Regions from separate parts of the Streptomyces sp. NPDC004111 genome, predicted to be linked through region 1. Evidence: riboswitches for the same ligand, from Rfam matches in the RefSeq annotation. Region 1 holds a riboswitch; the other holds the start of a gene.
What was found. Region 1 has a riboswitch for cobalamin ahead of ACFYVL_RS03835 (FecCD family ABC transporter permease). Riboswitches for the same ligand answer to the same signal wherever they lie in the genome.
Positions count from the first base shown of each region.

Region 2: linked by a shared signal. The riboswitch ahead of ACFYVL_RS22305 (CbtB-domain containing protein) and the one ahead of ACFYVL_RS03835 (FecCD family ABC transporter permease) in region 1 are both predicted to bind cobalamin.

Region 1 is NZ_JBIAMU010000001.1:860,080-867,663, forward strand. It holds gene ACFYVL_RS03830 (ABC transporter ATP-binding protein) at 1-145, opposite strand, end outside; gene ACFYVL_RS03835 (FecCD family ABC transporter permease) at 145-1,173, opposite strand; cobalamin riboswitch at 1,370-1,515, opposite strand; gene ACFYVL_RS03840 (DUF6461 domain-containing protein) at 1,600-2,238, shown strand; gene sigJ (RNA polymerase sigma factor SigJ) at 2,266-3,237, shown strand; gene ACFYVL_RS03850 (VOC family protein) at 3,344-3,772, opposite strand; gene thpR (RNA 2',3'-cyclic phosphodiesterase) at 3,846-4,460, opposite strand; gene ACFYVL_RS03860 (DUF4440 domain-containing protein) at 4,463-4,843, opposite strand; gene ACFYVL_RS03865 (ANTAR domain-containing protein) at 4,853-5,491, opposite strand; gene ACFYVL_RS03870 (ANTAR domain-containing protein) at 5,918-6,730, shown strand; gene ACFYVL_RS03875 (GAF domain-containing protein) at 6,853-7,584, shown strand, end outside.
Region 2 is NZ_JBIAMU010000011.1:151,443-159,026, reverse strand. It holds gene ACFYVL_RS22330 (alkaline phosphatase family protein) at 1-1,156, shown strand, start outside; gene ACFYVL_RS22325 (HAD-IIA family hydrolase) at 1,248-2,027, shown strand; gene ACFYVL_RS22320 (hypothetical protein) at 2,689-3,231, shown strand; gene ACFYVL_RS22315 (class F sortase) at 3,321-4,004, shown strand; gene ACFYVL_RS22310 (CbtA family protein) at 3,962-4,765, opposite strand; gene ACFYVL_RS22305 (CbtB-domain containing protein) at 4,783-5,001, opposite strand; cobalamin riboswitch at 5,033-5,177, opposite strand; gene ACFYVL_RS22300 (GAF and ANTAR domain-containing protein) at 5,554-6,333, opposite strand; gene ACFYVL_RS22295 (ANTAR domain-containing protein) at 6,393-7,154, opposite strand; gene ACFYVL_RS22290 (glycoside hydrolase family 6 protein) at 7,472-7,584, shown strand, end outside.

The DNA.
Region 1 (7,584 bases):
ACACGCACCGCAACAGGGTGGACTTGCCACTGCCGTTGGGTCCGACCAGCCCGACGACCTGTCCGTCGGCCGCCCGCAGCGTGATGTCCGCCACCAGCCTCGCCCCGCCGATCTCGACCGACAGGTCCTCGACGTCGACCCTCATCAGGCACCCCCGAAGGTGTAGGAACGGCGCCGCATCAGCAGCACGAAGCACGGCACGCCGACGGCCGCCGTGAGCACGCCCAAAGGCAGTTCGACGGGGGCGAGCACCACCCGCGAGAGCACGTCCACCCAGATCAGCAGCACGGCGCCGGCGAGCGGCGCGACGGCCAGCAGCTTGCGGTGGTCCGCGCCGACCAGCATCCGTACCGCGTGCGGGACCATCAGCCCGACGAACCCGATCGCCCCGCTGACCGCGACCACCGCGCCCGTCACGGCCGCCGACACCAGGAACAGCTCCTTGCGCAGCCGCTCCGGGTCCACGCCCAGCGCCGCCGCCGTCTCGTCGCCCATGGCCAGCGCGTTGAGCCTGCGCGCCGACCAGCCGAGGTGGACGAGCCCGCCGAGCACGGCGCCCGCCGCGACCGGTACGGAGGCCCAGTTGGCCCCGCCGAGACTGCCGAGCAGCCACATCATCGCGGAACGGGCCGCCTCGCCCCGCTCGGCGGCGAACACCATGAAGGTGGTGACGGCCGAGAACCCGTAGTACATCGCCGTCCCGGTCAGCACCAGCCGGAGCGGTGTCAGCCCGCGCGGCGTCCGCGCGACCGCGTACACCAGCACCATCGCCAGCAGCGCCGACACGAACGCGGCGCCCGACAGCGCCCACACCCCGAGCGCCCCGAACGCCCCGAAGATCAGTACCGCGTTGGCGCCGACGGCGGCGCCCGAGGAGATGCCCAGCACGAACGGATCGGCCAGCGCGTTGCGCACCATCGCCTGCACCGCGACCCCGATGGCGGACAGCCCCGCCCCGACCACGGCCGCCAGCACGGCGCGCGGGAAGCGCAGCTCCCAGACGATCGTGTACGCGGGCACCTCCTCCGGCGCGATGCGGCCACCGCTCAGCCCTGCCCACAGATAGCGCAGCACCTCGTCCCAGGAGAGCCCGGAGGCCCCGATCCCGGCCCCGCAGACGAGGGAGACCAGCAGCGCGCCGCCCAGCCCTCCGAGCAGCAGCGGCAGCGGCACCCGCCGGGAGTGCGCGGGCGGTCCGGCCGACCCGGGGTCGGGTCCGGAACCGGAATCGGCTCCGGTCGTGCGTATCGGGGACGACGTGGCCACAGGCGGGGATCGCTTTCGCCTCGGGCCGTGCACGTACGCAACCCAAGGGGCGGCCCGGACGCCGGGCGCCGGAACAGCACCTCATCGCAGTCCACGGCGAATTGACAGGAGCCTTCACCGCCACGGGTGATCGGGCTTACGGAGCCACCTGGGCTCCGCCTTACCGTTGCGGGTCAGCGCCGGACTTCGACCGGACTTCCCCCGTGGGGCGCTTGCAGCTTAACCGGTACGGCGCGGGGGCCCTCCGGCGGCTGCGGGCGCCGGAACGGCTTCGCCCGGTGGGACGGCGGGGCCGCGCACGGCGTTGTCGGTGGTGGCTGCGATGCTGGGGGCATGACCGACAGCACCGTTCCCACCACGACCGCCGCCGACTTCGCCTGGATCAGGGAGCAGTACGCGTCCCTGCTGGAGGCGTACTGCGTCACGCTGGTCGAGGCGATCACCCCCGAAGAGCTGCTCCGGGCGCTCGGCGCGGAGCCCGGGGAGCGGACGACGGGCGTGGAGGATCTGTGCGAACCCTCCTACGACGTATGGGACATGGAGGACGGCGAGCGGCTGCTCGTGGCGGCGGCCCCGGTCGGCGACTGGTCGCTGATGGTCGAGTACAACGGCTTCCTGGGCATCACCGACGAGGTCGCGCTCCCGCTGTCGCGCGGACGCACGGTGGTCTCGCACTTCCGCAACATCAACGCGGTGGACCACTTCAAGTGGTACCGGGACGGCACCACCCGCCTCCACTTCGAGCCGCTCTTCCCCCACCAGCGCGACGGCAGCCACCCCGACGAACTCCTCACCGCCATGCGGGAGTCCGGCTTCGACCTCAGCGACGCCGAGGACCGCCCCCGTCGCGGGCACACCGAAGCGGCCTTCGCCCTCGCACAGCGCATCACCGGCGTGGCCCCGACCCCGCTGCTGTTCGCCGGGGCGGAGTTCGTCGGCGGACTCGCGCAGCCGCCCCGCTCGTCCCGCTGAGCGGCCCGGCCTGGCATGCTGCGGGGTATGACCACGAAGGAAGCTGAAGCTGTCGCGGAGTTCGAGGCGCACCGGTCACGGCTCTTCTCGCTCGCGTACCGGATGCTGGGGTCCGCGAGCGAGGCCGAGGACATCGTGCAGGACACCTATCTGCGCTGGAGCGCGGCCGACGCCTCCGCCGTCCGTACGCCGGCCGCCTGGCTGACCAAGGTCATGACCAACCTCTGCATCAACCACCTCACCTCCGCCCGCGCCCGGCGCGAACGGTACGTCGGGCCCTGGCTCCCCGAGCCCGTGCTCACCGGCGCGGCGGCCGGCCACGGCGGTGCCGACCGGCTCGGCCCGCTGGAGACCGCCGAGCAGCGCGAGTCGGTGACGTTCGCCCTGCTCACCCTGATGGAGCGGCTCACTCCGGCCGAGCGCGCGGTGTTCGTCCTGCGCGAGGCGTTCGGGCACAGCCACCGGGAGATCGCCGAGGCGGTCGGTGTCGAGGAGGCCCACTCCCGGCAGCTGCTGCGCCGGGCACAGACCCAACTCGGCCACCCCCGAAGGCACTTCGAGGTCGACGAGCAGCAGCGGAAGAAGCTGGTCGAGCGGTTCTTCGCGGCCACGGTCGAGGGGGACATGGCCGGGCTTGAGGCGCTCCTCGCCGACGACGTGATCGCCTGGGCCGACGGCGGCGGCAAGGTGACCGCGGCCCGCAGGCCGATCCTCGGCCGGGACAAGGTGGTCCGCTATCTGCTCGGCATGGCGGAGCAGCTCGACGCCTCGCGGTTCCGGTTCGAGTTCGACGAGGTGAACGGGGAGACGGCGGTGCTCGTGCACACGGGCGCCGATGCCGGTGATCCCCGCGAGCCCGCTGCTGCCGGCACTCCCGGTGGTGCGGCGCCGGTGCTGTTCGCCGTCGTGGTGCCGGAGTTCAGGGACGGGCTGATCCGTGGGGTGCGGACCGTGGTCAGCCCCGACAAGCTGACCTTCGCGGCGGCCCAGCAGGCGTGACCCCGCGTGTCGCCGTGTGACGCCGTGCGGGCGTGACCCCGCGTGTCCCCGTGTGACGCCGCGCGGGCCCCGGCCCCCGCCCCGGTTCACCGCACGGCCGCGGCGCTCAGTCGACGCAGAACTCGTTGCCCTCGATGTCCAGCATCGGGATGCACGAGTCGGTGCCGTCGTACAGCGTCTGCACGTGCGTCGCGCCGAGCGGGACCAGCCGGGCGCACTCGGCCTCCAGCGCGGCGAGGCGCTCCTCGCCCACCAGTCCGGTGCCGACCCGTACGTCGAGGTGCACCCGGTTCTTGGCGGCCTTCCCCTCGGGGACGCGCTGGAAGTACAGCCGCGGGCCCTCGCCGGAGGGGTCCACACAGGCGAACCACGCGTCCCGGTCCGCGGGCTGCTGCGCGGCCCGGTACGCGTCCCAGTCGGCGAACCCGTCCGGCGCCGGCGGTACGACGTACCCCAGCACCTCGCACCAGAAGCGGGCGAGCCGCTCGGGTTCCGCGCAGTCGAAGGTGACCTGGAACTTCTTGATCGTCGTCATCGGCACACCCTATGAGGGCGCGCCGATCATCGGAACCCGAATGATCGGAACCCCGGATCACCGGAAACCCGGGTCACCGGAAACCCGAGCCCACGGCGGGCGGTCCCTTCGCCGGTTCGAACGCCCAGGACTCGATGTCCCGGTAGTGGATCGGCCCCGGGCCGCGCCCGATGTTGCTGCCGACCAGGTGCAGCCGTGCGGTGGGCCAGCGGCGGCCGGTGAACTCCGCGAGCGAGGCGGCCGTGGCCACCACGGGGGCGGTGTCGGCCCGGCGGGCGCGGGCCAGCGTCAGGTGCGGGCGCAGCGGCCGGCCCTCGAACGGGACGCCGCACTCCACCACCAGTTCCCGTACCTCCGCGGCCAGCAGGTGCAGCCCCGTCAGATCGCCCTCGACGCCGCTCCACAGGACCCGTTCGTCGAAGTGCCCGCCGCCCCGCAGGCCCAGTTCGAGGGGGCGGCGGGTGGCCGCGAGGTCCGCGAGCGGCCGGCGCAGCGCAGGGACCGCGGCGACGGGCAGCTCGCCGAGGAAGGCCAGGGTGATGTGCCAGTCCTCGATGCGGTTCCACCGCAGCCGCGGGTACGCCTCGTAGGCAGGGCCCAGCGCACGGGCCAGTTCGTCCTTGGCGTCGTCCGGCGGGGCGAGGGCGACGAAGACGCGGACGGTCGCCGACGGGTCGGGTGTGCTCACGGTCAGCTCGTCGGGGTGGCCTGGTGGAAGTACATGCGCCAGCCGGTCCCGGTGAGCCGCCACAGCGAACTGCGCCACGCCCTGCGGCCGTCCGCGTCGGAGAGGTACGTCAGGTGTACGACGCCGGGCGCCAGCACCGAGCCGGCCATCTCCCGCACCTCGATCGGGGGCTCCGCGCCCGCCGGCTCCGCACTCGTCGCCTCAAGGACGGTCGTCGCGTCCCAGCGCCGCCCCGACGCCCCGAACTCGAAGAACTCCGGGTCCAGCAGCTCGGACACCAGGACCTCGGACGCCCGCACCCGCGGGTCCAGCAGCCGCAGTTCCGCCGCGATGGCCTCCTGCACCGCCGGTTCGCTCGTCTCCGCCATGCTTTTGATCGTCATGCCCGCACTCTACGGGCGGGTCCCGGGCCGCCCGCGCAGAGCGGTGTGCCGGGTCAGGGCCTCGTGGATGGGTGCGGGCAGGGGCGGTCCGCTCGCGCTGCGCACCAGGTGGTGCGCGACGTCGGGCAGCGGGGTGTGCGCGTTGCGGGAGATCAGCGCGAGCAGCAGCCACGCCTCCTCCGCCGAACAGGAGGCCAGCGCCATGAGCATGCCCCGGGCCATGTCGATCTCGGGCCGGGGACGCAATGTCCTGTGCAGTTCCTCCAGGGGGCCCGTGGCTGCCTCGCCCTGCGCGAGTTCCCGCGCGAACGACTCGTCGGCGGCGAGCAGCCGGACGGGCGCGGCGGCCCGCAGGACGTCGCGGGCGAGCCGGTGGCGGGTCACCAGCCGGAAGCCGAGGCCGCGTTCCGCCGCGGCCGTTCTCGTCCGGTCGAGGACGTCGACCCCGGTGGAGGTCAGCAGATGGCAGCGCAGGTCGAGTACCAGGCACGGGTCGGCGCACGTGCGGACCAGACCGAGCAGGGCGTCCTGGACCGCCGGTGCGGTCGCGAGGTCGACGACCTGGTAGATCCGCACCACCAACCGCCCGTCGTCGCGGTGGACCGGCAGACGGACCGGTGGTGCGGGTGCGGCCGGTGGGGGTGTCACCGGTGCTTGCCCAGCCGGTACTCGGGTGTGGGGTACGGGCGTGGCAGGTAGCTGCATGGGGGAACTCCGTCACGAGTACGCGGGTGGGGACGCGGCCTCTTCCAGACGCTCTTCCGCTACGGTAGCGGGCCGCCCCGCGCACCGTGGCGGGTTCGCCGCAGCGGGCCGGCCGGCCGGGTGCGCGGCACCGGTCGCGCGCCGGAACATCTGTACGGCCGCGGGACCCGTACCTGGGGAAAGCCCGTACGACCGGGGCGGCTGTGTGACGGGAACGCTCTTGTGGGGGACGTGTGGCGAGGCGTTGCCGGGGAAGCCGTGATGCGGAGCGGCGACACCGTGACGACGACCGGTCGACGGACTCCGCCTCCGGTACTCGCCCGGATATCATCTCCGCAACCGGGCGGAGAGCGAGGAAGGGCGATCGCGGTGTCACCCACCAATGGCGAGAACGCCTCCCCGGGTCACCCGAATCCCGGGCGCCCCGAGCACTTCGGCCGCCCCGGCCACCGGCGTGCTTCCCACGAGAAGTTCGTCGCCCGGCGTCTCGTGGAGGCGCTGTCGGAAGCCGTCACGGACACCGATCCGCAGCGTTCGCTGGCCCGCCTGTGCCGGGCCTGCGTCGAACTGCTCGACGTGTCCGGTGCCTCCATCTCGCTGTCCGGCGGGGAGCAGGCCCGTACCACCTGGTGGTCGAGCGACGAGGTCGCCGGACGGCTCGCGGAGAGCCAGTACTCGCTGGGCGACGGCCCCTGCCAGCGGGCCGTGGCCCTGGCGGCGCCGGTGCTGGCCTCCGACCTCAGCCAGGGGCAGGACGCCCGCCGCTGGCCCGCCTTCGCGCAGGAGGCGGTGGCCCTGGGCGTGCGGGCGGTCTACTCGCTGCCGCTGGGCAGCGAGGCCGTCGTGATCGGCACGCTCGACCTCTACCGCGAGGAGAGCGGTTTGCTGGAGGGCGGTGAACTGCGCCACGGGCTGATGGCCTCGGACGCGATCACCTACGCCCTGCTGCACTTCCACTCGCTGCTGGGCGGCGGCGGGCCGGGGGAGGTGGCGTCCTGGCTGGAGGGGGCGGAGGAGGGCCACGACGAGGTGCACCAGGCCACCGGCATGCTGATGTACCTCCTTCGGCTCGACCCCCAGCAGGCACTGGCCCGGCTGCGGGCCCACGCGTATGTGCACGGACAGTCGGTGAGCGCGGCCGCGCGCGACGTCATCGAGCGGAAGGTTTCCTTCGATGAGTGAGACTCGACGGTGGGGGCCCGATGGGTGGGGGACCCGATGAAGGGGAACCCGGTGTGGCGGAGCGATACGGTCCATGGGCACACGGATGCCTCGACCCCGACCAGGAACACGGTGACCACGTCATGACGAGCCGGGAGAAACGCATCTCGGAGGCGTTCGTCAGCCTGACCGACGTCTTTGCCAGGGACGTCGACCCGACGGTCCTGCTCGACCGGCTCGTCGCGCACTGCACGGCCCTGGCCGGTGCCGACGCGGCCGGCGTGATGATGACCGACTCGCGCGGCAACCTGCGCACCCTGGCCGTCTCCGACCAGCGCGCGGGGCTGCTCGAAGTCGTACAGGCGCAGAGCGGCGAGGGCCCCTGCAGCGACGCCTGGCACAGTTCGGCCAGCGTGTCCGCGCCCGACCTGTCCCTGGCCAGGGACCGCTGGCCCCGTTTCGCGCACCTCGCGCTGGACGCGGGTTTCCGCGGGGCGTACGCGGTGCCCGTCCGGGTCCACGGGCAGGTCGTCGGGGCGCTCGGCCTGCTGAACGGCCGTACCGCGGGCGAGCGGGCCGAACTGGCGCTGGCCCAGGCGTTCGCCGACGTGACGGCGGTCGCGCTGGTGCAGTGGCGTGCCGACCACACCCGCCCCCAGGACGTCCTCACCCTGGTGCAGGCCGCCGTCTCCGCCAAGGCGACCGTCGAGACCGCCAAGGGCATGCTCGCCGCGCACAGCGGTCGCTCCGTCGCCGAATCCGGCACGGCGCTGCACCACTACTGCACCGTGCACCTGCTGAGCCCCGTCGAGGTCGCCCACGCGCTGGTGCGCCGCACCCTGGAACCCGAAGCGGTGATGCCGGCGCAGCGGGTC
Region 2 (7,584 bases), on a different contig from region 1:
GTACCCGGACTTCCTGACCCGGGCCGAGACCGCCAGACCCGCCCTCAGGACGTACGCGGTGGCCTCCTGGAACCCGGTCACCGACATCATCTTCTCCCCGAAGGTCGACCAGCGGGTCTCGACGCCGGCCGCGGAGTACGACACCGGGACGACCGCCCGCGCGGTCGCCCGGCTCGGGTCCGAGGTCGACGCGGTCTTCGTCCACCTCGACAACGTCGACCACGCCGGGCACGAGCACGGCAACGCCAGCAGCCAGTACCTGGACGCGCTGCGCGGCGTCGACACCCAGGTCGGCCAGATCCTCACCGCCGTCAGGTCCCGTGCCACGTACGGCGGCGAGGACTGGCTCGTGATGATCACCGCCGACCACGGGCACACCGCCACCGGGGGCCACGGCGGCGACAGCTGGGACGAGCGGCAGACCTTCCTGATCGCGAGCGGTGGCGGGCTGCCCGCCGGCACCACCCGCCACGACGTGCGGATGCCGGACGTCGCGGTCTCGGCGCTGCACCACCTGGGGGTGCCCCTCGACCCGGCCTGGGGGCTGGACGGGCGGGCCGTCCAGCAGCAGGTGCCCGACGCCTTCGACGCGCTGCGCGGCACGCTGCAGAAGGCGGTCGACGAGAGCGGGATCGGGTCCGAGGTGCTCGGCTTCACCCACACGCCCCCGGCCGGCTGGCGGATCGACAACTCCCGGATGGGCACGGGCGGGGTCACCGAGTGGCGCGGCTGGGCCTTCACCACGGACGAGTTCTGGACCAAGGCCGAGAAGGGCCAGCAGCGGGAGCTGAACGTCCGGGCCCGCAACGTCTTCGCGGTCGCCGACGGCGACGAGTGGAGCGACCGGACGGTCACCGGAACCTTCGACTCCACGCTGATCAGCCCGGCGTTCCCGGTCACCGCGGGGGCCGCGGCCACGCTCACGTACACCACGTACTACCGGCAGGAGGCGCCGCAGAAGGGCGAGGTGCTGGTGTCGTACGGCAACGGGGCGCCGGCCGTCGTGAAGACGTACACGGCCGACACCTCCTCCCGGGTGGAGAGCGTCCGGCTCCAGGTCCCGGCGGGCGCCACCACCGCGCGGGTGCACTTCCGGTACACCGGCGGCAACAACTGGTACTGGACCGTCGACGCGGTCTCGGTCAAGGCAGGCTGACGTGGCCGTACGTTGATTAGGCTGGGGGCGTGCACAAGGTCGTGCGCGCCCCCCTTCGCTCTTTTTGACCGCGTACGAGGAGTTCCGTCAGATGGCAGAGCGCAAGCCGATCGAATCCTGGCTCACCGACATGGACGGAGTCCTCATCCACGAGGGCGTACCGATCCCCGGCGCCGACGCCTTCATCAAGAAGCTCCGGGACACCGGCAAGCCCTTCCTGGTGCTGACGAACAACTCCATCTACACCGCCCGCGACCTGCACGCCCGCCTCGCCCGGATGGGCCTGGACGTGCCGGTGGAGAACATCTGGACCTCCGCGCTCGCCACCGCCCAGTTCCTGGACGACCAGCGCCCCGGCGGCACCGCGTACGTGATCGGCGAGGCGGGCCTGACCACCGCTCTGCACGACATCGGCTACGTCCTCACCGACCACGAGCCGGACTACGTCGTCCTCGGCGAGACCCGTACGTACTCCTTCGAGGCCCTCACCAAGGCGATCCGGCTGATCAACGGCGGCGCCCGCTTCATCTGCACCAACCCCGACGAGACCGGCCCCTCGGCGGAGGGCCCCCTCCCGGCGACCGGCGCCGTGGCCGCGCTGATCACCAAGGCGACCGGCAAGGACCCCTACTTCGCGGGCAAGCCCAACCCGCTCATGATGCGGACCGGACTCAACGCCATCGGGGCGCACTCCGAATCCAGCGCGATGATCGGCGACCGGATGGACACGGACGTCCTCGCCGGACTGGAGGCGGGGATGGAGACCTTCCTGGTCCTGACCGGTCTGACCGGCAAGGACGACATCGACCGCTACCCGTTCAGGCCGTCCTCGGTGGTCGACTCGATCGCGGACCTGGTCGACCGCATCTGACGCCTTCGGTGGCGCGGGACTGTGTCGCTGTGAGGCTGCCGCGCGCAGGGCTGCATTGATGCGGCTACCGCTGCGCGAGCGTGGCGTGCCCCGTCAGGGGCGCGGGTCTGTGCCACTGTGCGGCCACCGCCGCGCGGGCGCGAGCAGCCTTGCCCGTCCGGTGCAGGAGTGCCCCTTCAGGGGCGCGGGGCTGTGTCACTGTGCGGCTACCGCCGCGTGGGCGCGAGCAACCTCCCCCGTCCGGTGCAGGAGTGCCCCTTCAGGGGCGCGGGGAACTGCGCGAGCAACCACGCTCCTCCCTCACACCCCCACCCACCCCTGGAGGGCCCGCCACCCGGGGTCCGGGGCGGAGCTCCGGTTTCGGGAAGGGGCGGGGTGGGGTGAGGCTCCGCGCAGCGGCCATTCCGGTGCGGAGCGGCGGGCCGGGCGGGGCCGGAGGGTTCGGCTCCGCCGGGGGCCGCCCCCTTGCCCGCCCGTTCCGCCCCCGGGGGGCGGCCCCGCCGCCCAAGGGGGCTCGGGCGGGGGAGTGAGCGGGCGGCCCCCCGTCGCCCAAGGGCGCGGCGGTGGGGGCCGTCGAGGGCCCGGACGGCGCAGTTTGGGGGGGGCTGGGGATGCGGGAAGTGCCGCATGCGTGGATCTTCGAAGTACCAGGAGGTTCACAATGCGCTCAACGCAGCTCACTCTCTGCGCAGGTGCGGTACTCGCAGCGGTACTCATCCCCGCTTCCCCCGCCCTCGCCGCCGCCACGGAGAACGAAGAGACCCACGGCAGCGTCACCGTCACCCCGTCCACCATCGCCGCGGGCGGGGAGGTGGACCTGCGCATCAGCGTGTGCGGCGGCAGAACGGCCATCGGCACGTCCGAGGCGTTCGCCGAACCCGCGAAGTTCCACCCCGCCGCCGACGGCGGCCTCTTCGCCGAGGCCCGGATCCGCTCCGACGCCTCCGGCCGCGACTACGGCATCCACGTCAAGTGCGAGGACGGCCCCGGCACCGCCAGCGGCAACGTCACCGTCGTCCACCACCGGGTCCACCCGACCGCTCCCGTCCGCGCGGGCGGCGGCGGTACGGCCCTGGCCGCCGAGTCGGACGGCCCCGGCACCCCGCACACCCTGATCGGCCTCGGCCTCGCGGGTGTCGCCGCCGTCGCCATCGCGGGACGGTCGGTACGCCGCCGCCGCAGCGGCGCCGCCCCCACCGACTGAGGAACCCGCGGCAGCACATCCAGTACATCCAGCACACCCAGCACATCCAGTAAATCCAGCAGGACGGCAGGGAGAGGAGAGGACCGGACATGAGCGATGACCACGCGTCCGGCAAGGGCCGGATGCTCACCGGTGTCGCCTGGGCGGTACTGCTCCTCGGACTGTGGCTGTGGGGCCGCGACCTCACCGACGGGCCGGGCGGCATATCCGCCCCGACCACCGGTGACGTGGCCGCGGTGGGACGCCCACTGCTGCAGGTCGAACTTCCCGAGGCGCACGACCCGGTGACCGGGGCGAAGCCGCACCGGCTGGACATCCCCTCGCTGGGCATCGCCGCCCCCGTCGCCCCGCGCGGTCTCGACGCCTCGGGCGCCGTGGACCCGCCGCCGTACGAACAGCCCACCACGGTCGGCTGGTTCGGGGACGGCACCCGGCCGGGCGCACGCGGTGTCGCCCTCCTCGTCGGGCACGTCGACACCCAGAGCAAGCCCGCCGTCTTCTACGGACTGAGCTCCGCCCGCCCCGGCGAGCGGATCAAGGTCACCGGGGCGGACGGTTCCGTCACCGAGTTCACCGTCGACGACGTCCAGGTCTTCAGCCGGGACAAGTTCGACGCGAAGAAGGTGTACGGCGCGCACCAGGACGGCCGCGCCGAACTGCGGCTGATCACCTGCGGCGGCACGTACGACCACAAGGCCCGTTCCTACACCGCCAACGTGGTCGTCTCCGCCTACTTGACCGGCGCCACCGAGGCCCCGGCCGCCAGGTCCTGAGCCCGCGCCGGTGCGCCGGCCCGTGCCGCGGCCCGCAGCCCGAGGCCCCCGAACACCGCCGCGAAGACCACCCACAGCAGCAGCTGCGAGCCCAGCGACAGGACGCGGAAGTCCCACAGCAGGGCGGCCGGCACCGGGACCTCGTCCGGGTTGTCCGGCAGCAGGAACAGCACCGCGAGGGTGGCGGCCCCGGTCAGGAAGACCGCACCGTGCCGCAGCGGCTCGGCCCGGCCCGCGAGACGTACGTACACCTGCCAGGCCAGCAGCATGCCGAGGATGCCGATCACGACGGCGGCCAGCCACAACTGCTGCCGCTCCCCGACGGTGTTCGCGTCGCCGACCCCGGGCGGGGCGGCCGGGTAGCGCAGTCCGGGCAGCAGGGCCACCGCGACGAACGCGGCGGCGCAGAAGGCCAGCGCCCGCGGCCAGGCCCGGACCAGGAACCCGGTGCGGCGGTGCACCAGCGCGTAGGCGACCGCGAACAGCGCGCCCATGGCGAGGCCCGCGACGATCGCCGTGACGACCAGACCGAAGTGCTGCTGGCCGCGCGAGAACAGCTCCTCGTGGTGGTCGGCGACGGCGCCCGCCGCCGCGTGCGCGTGCTCGGCCGCCTCCGCCTTCGCCGAGCGCGCCTCTTCGAGGACGATCGCGCGGTCCATCACCGGTTCGGCCAGCAGCAGTGAGAACAGGCCCGTGACCAGGCCTGCGGCCCCGCCCGCCGCGAGGGAGCGGCCGAGCAGGGTGAGAGTGGGGTTGCTCATGGTGCGTCCGGCCCCGATCAGTGGCAGGGGGCACCGAAGAGGTGCCGGCCGTCGTGCGAGAACTCGTGCAGGTAGCTGCCGGTGGCGGAGATGATGTGGCCGTTGTCCATGAACACGGCGTACAGCGCGATCAGCGCGACGATCACCGCGGCGACGAGGATCAGCAGATCCCGGGTGCGGGTGGTCGCGGACGCGAGATCGCCGCTCTGGGCGGACTGCTGGGCAGACGCAGACATTAGGGTGGTGCCTCCTTCTGGGGTTTCCACGCCCCATGAGCAGGAGGACGACGGGTCAGTTCCTGACTTCCACACCGTGGCAGGTGTGGTCACAGTGGCGGGACCGCCCCGGAATCGCACCGGAGTTCCTGTTCACCGTCGCCTCGAAGTGTGGAGTTGTCCTCCGGAGAGTCCCAGCCTGGCAGTGCACTGTCAATGGCGCCCCGGGAACGCCCGCCGGGGACGGCACGGGAAGGGGCGGCGGCACGGGAGGGGGGACGGCACGGGAAGGGCAGGAGGGGCGGCGCGGGGCACCGGGAACGTTTGCGACAGCACCTGGCCCGGTCGGCTGCTCGCTCCCCCCGGAGCCGCCGACCGGGCTGGTCCTCGACCGCACGCGCACGGACTGCGGGAGAAGCCCGGCGTCTGTGCGGGAGGTTCTGGAAAGTCCAACTCGGCTCTACGGGCCGGGGGCTGGGGCCTCAGGAATACTCTAGAGCGGGCAAGCCCCGTACTCCATAGGGTAATTGACGCAAAGTCACTGCAAAGTCGCTCCGAGTGTCCCGTACGGCCTCACCGGGCCCTCTGCTCTCCGCTCCGGCCCCCGCCCGGCTTCCCGGCGGGCACCGACGCCACGTCCAGGCTGCCCCGTACGAGATCCATCGCCACTTCGGACACCGGCCGCCCGGCGCGCTCCGCGTGGCTCCGCAGCGCGTCGAACGCCTCGTCCACCGAGAGCCCCCACTGTTCCGCCAGCATGCCCTTGGCCTGGTCCAGCCGGACCCGGCCGGTGAGCGCGGACTGGACCTGACCGGCCAGCAGCTCGTCGTGCCGGACGGTGCGCTGCTGGAGGACGCCCAGGGTCGCGGTGTCCGCCAGCGCCTGCGCGAGCTGCAGCTCCTGCGGCGCCGTACCGGCCCCGTCCGGACCGGCGAAGAGGTTCAGCGCGCCGATGACCGTCTCGCGCAGCCGCAGCGGCACCGCGTACGTCGACCCGAAGCCGTACGCCGCCGCGCGCGGCGCGAACACCGGCCAGCGCTCCCGCGCCGCCGCGGACGACAGCGCGAGCGGCGCGACCGGCCGCCGGCCCCGGAAGCAGTCCAGGCAGGGGCCCTCCTCCTGCTGGATCTCCAGCAGGCCGAACAGCCGGGCGCGCTCGTCGGAGGACGCCACCGCGCGCAGCTGCCCGCGCTGGTCGGTCAGCATCAGTCCGGCCGCCGACACGTCGAGCAGCTCGACGCAGCGGGCCGCCGACCAGTGGAGGAAGTCGATCACGTCGAAGTCGTCGACCAGGGTGTCGGTGGCCTCGACGAAGGCCGTCGCGATCTTCTGTTCTCGGCCATAGCTGTCCATGCGTTGTCACCCACATCTGTCGTGCTGCCGGGTGGCCCGCGCCGGGCGCTGCCACAGGATCATCGTGCCTGCTCCGTACCGTCGCCGTCCTGGAGGGCGCCGTCCTGGGTGAAGAGCAGCCGACGGGCCACCACGTCCGCCGCCACCTCCAGGATGGGCCGTTCGGCGGCGTACGCGTACGCCCGCAGCCGGGCCAGTGCCACCGCCGGAGACACCGCGAGCCGTACCGCGATCATGCCGGTGGCCTGGTGCACCTCGGCACGGTAGAGCGCCGCGTCCTGCGCCAGCCAGCCGCCGGCCTCCGGCGGCGGACCGGTGCCCTCCCCGGCCGGCGCGCCGGGCGCACTGTCGAGCAGGGTGAGCGTCAGCGCGTCGGCGAGGACCAGCACGTCGGTGAGGGAGTCGTCCGCGAGCGGGCCGGGGGCGTCGCGGTGACAGGTCAGCGACCCCACCAGGATCGCCCCGATCTGCAGCGGCACGGCGAACACGGCCCGCAGCCCGAGCTTCTGCGCGGCGGGCAGGAAACCCGGCCACCGCCCCCCGGGAACCCGCTCCAGGTCGCCGTCCAGCACCAGCCGGCCGGTGCGCACCGCGTCGGGCCCCGGCCCCTCGCCGAGGGTGAACTGCAGGTCTTCGAGGGCCGCCGCCCGCGGCCCGGAGAGCCACACCGGCTCACCCTGGAGGTCCTCCACGACGAGGGTGACGGCGAGCCCGTCCACCCCCAGCGCCAGGGCGCAACGGCGGGCGAAGGACTCGTCGAGCACGGCGGTGCGGTGCAGCGCCAGCTCGTCGAGCAGGGCGGTCATACGGGCGGTGGCCACGCCCTCCTCCTGAAGGTTCCCGACGAGTTCCCGAGCGGTCCCCGGGCGGACAACTGTGAAGAGTCCTGAAGAGTCCTGCGAAGTGCCTCGCGGCGGGCAGCCAGGAGTGCTTCATCGTAGCCGTGTGCCCCCAAAGAGGCAGGTTGAACGCGGTGCAACAGCTCAGCGACGAAGCGGGCGCGGCTGCTGAGGGTGACCGCTGGTGTGTCAGGATGGATTCGACCGGTTGTGTCCGGGCAGGGGCGCCTGGGGGGTTGCCTCGGAATCAAGTCAGCTTCGAGACGGTCAGTCTTCACAAGGCGCCCAAGGGGGAGTCGATGTACGGCAGTTACAGCGGACGTGTGCGAGCACTGGGAGCGGTCGCGGTGGGGGCCGCCCTGCTGCTCACCGGCTGCTCCTCGGACGGTGGGGACGGCGGCTCGGGCGGGGG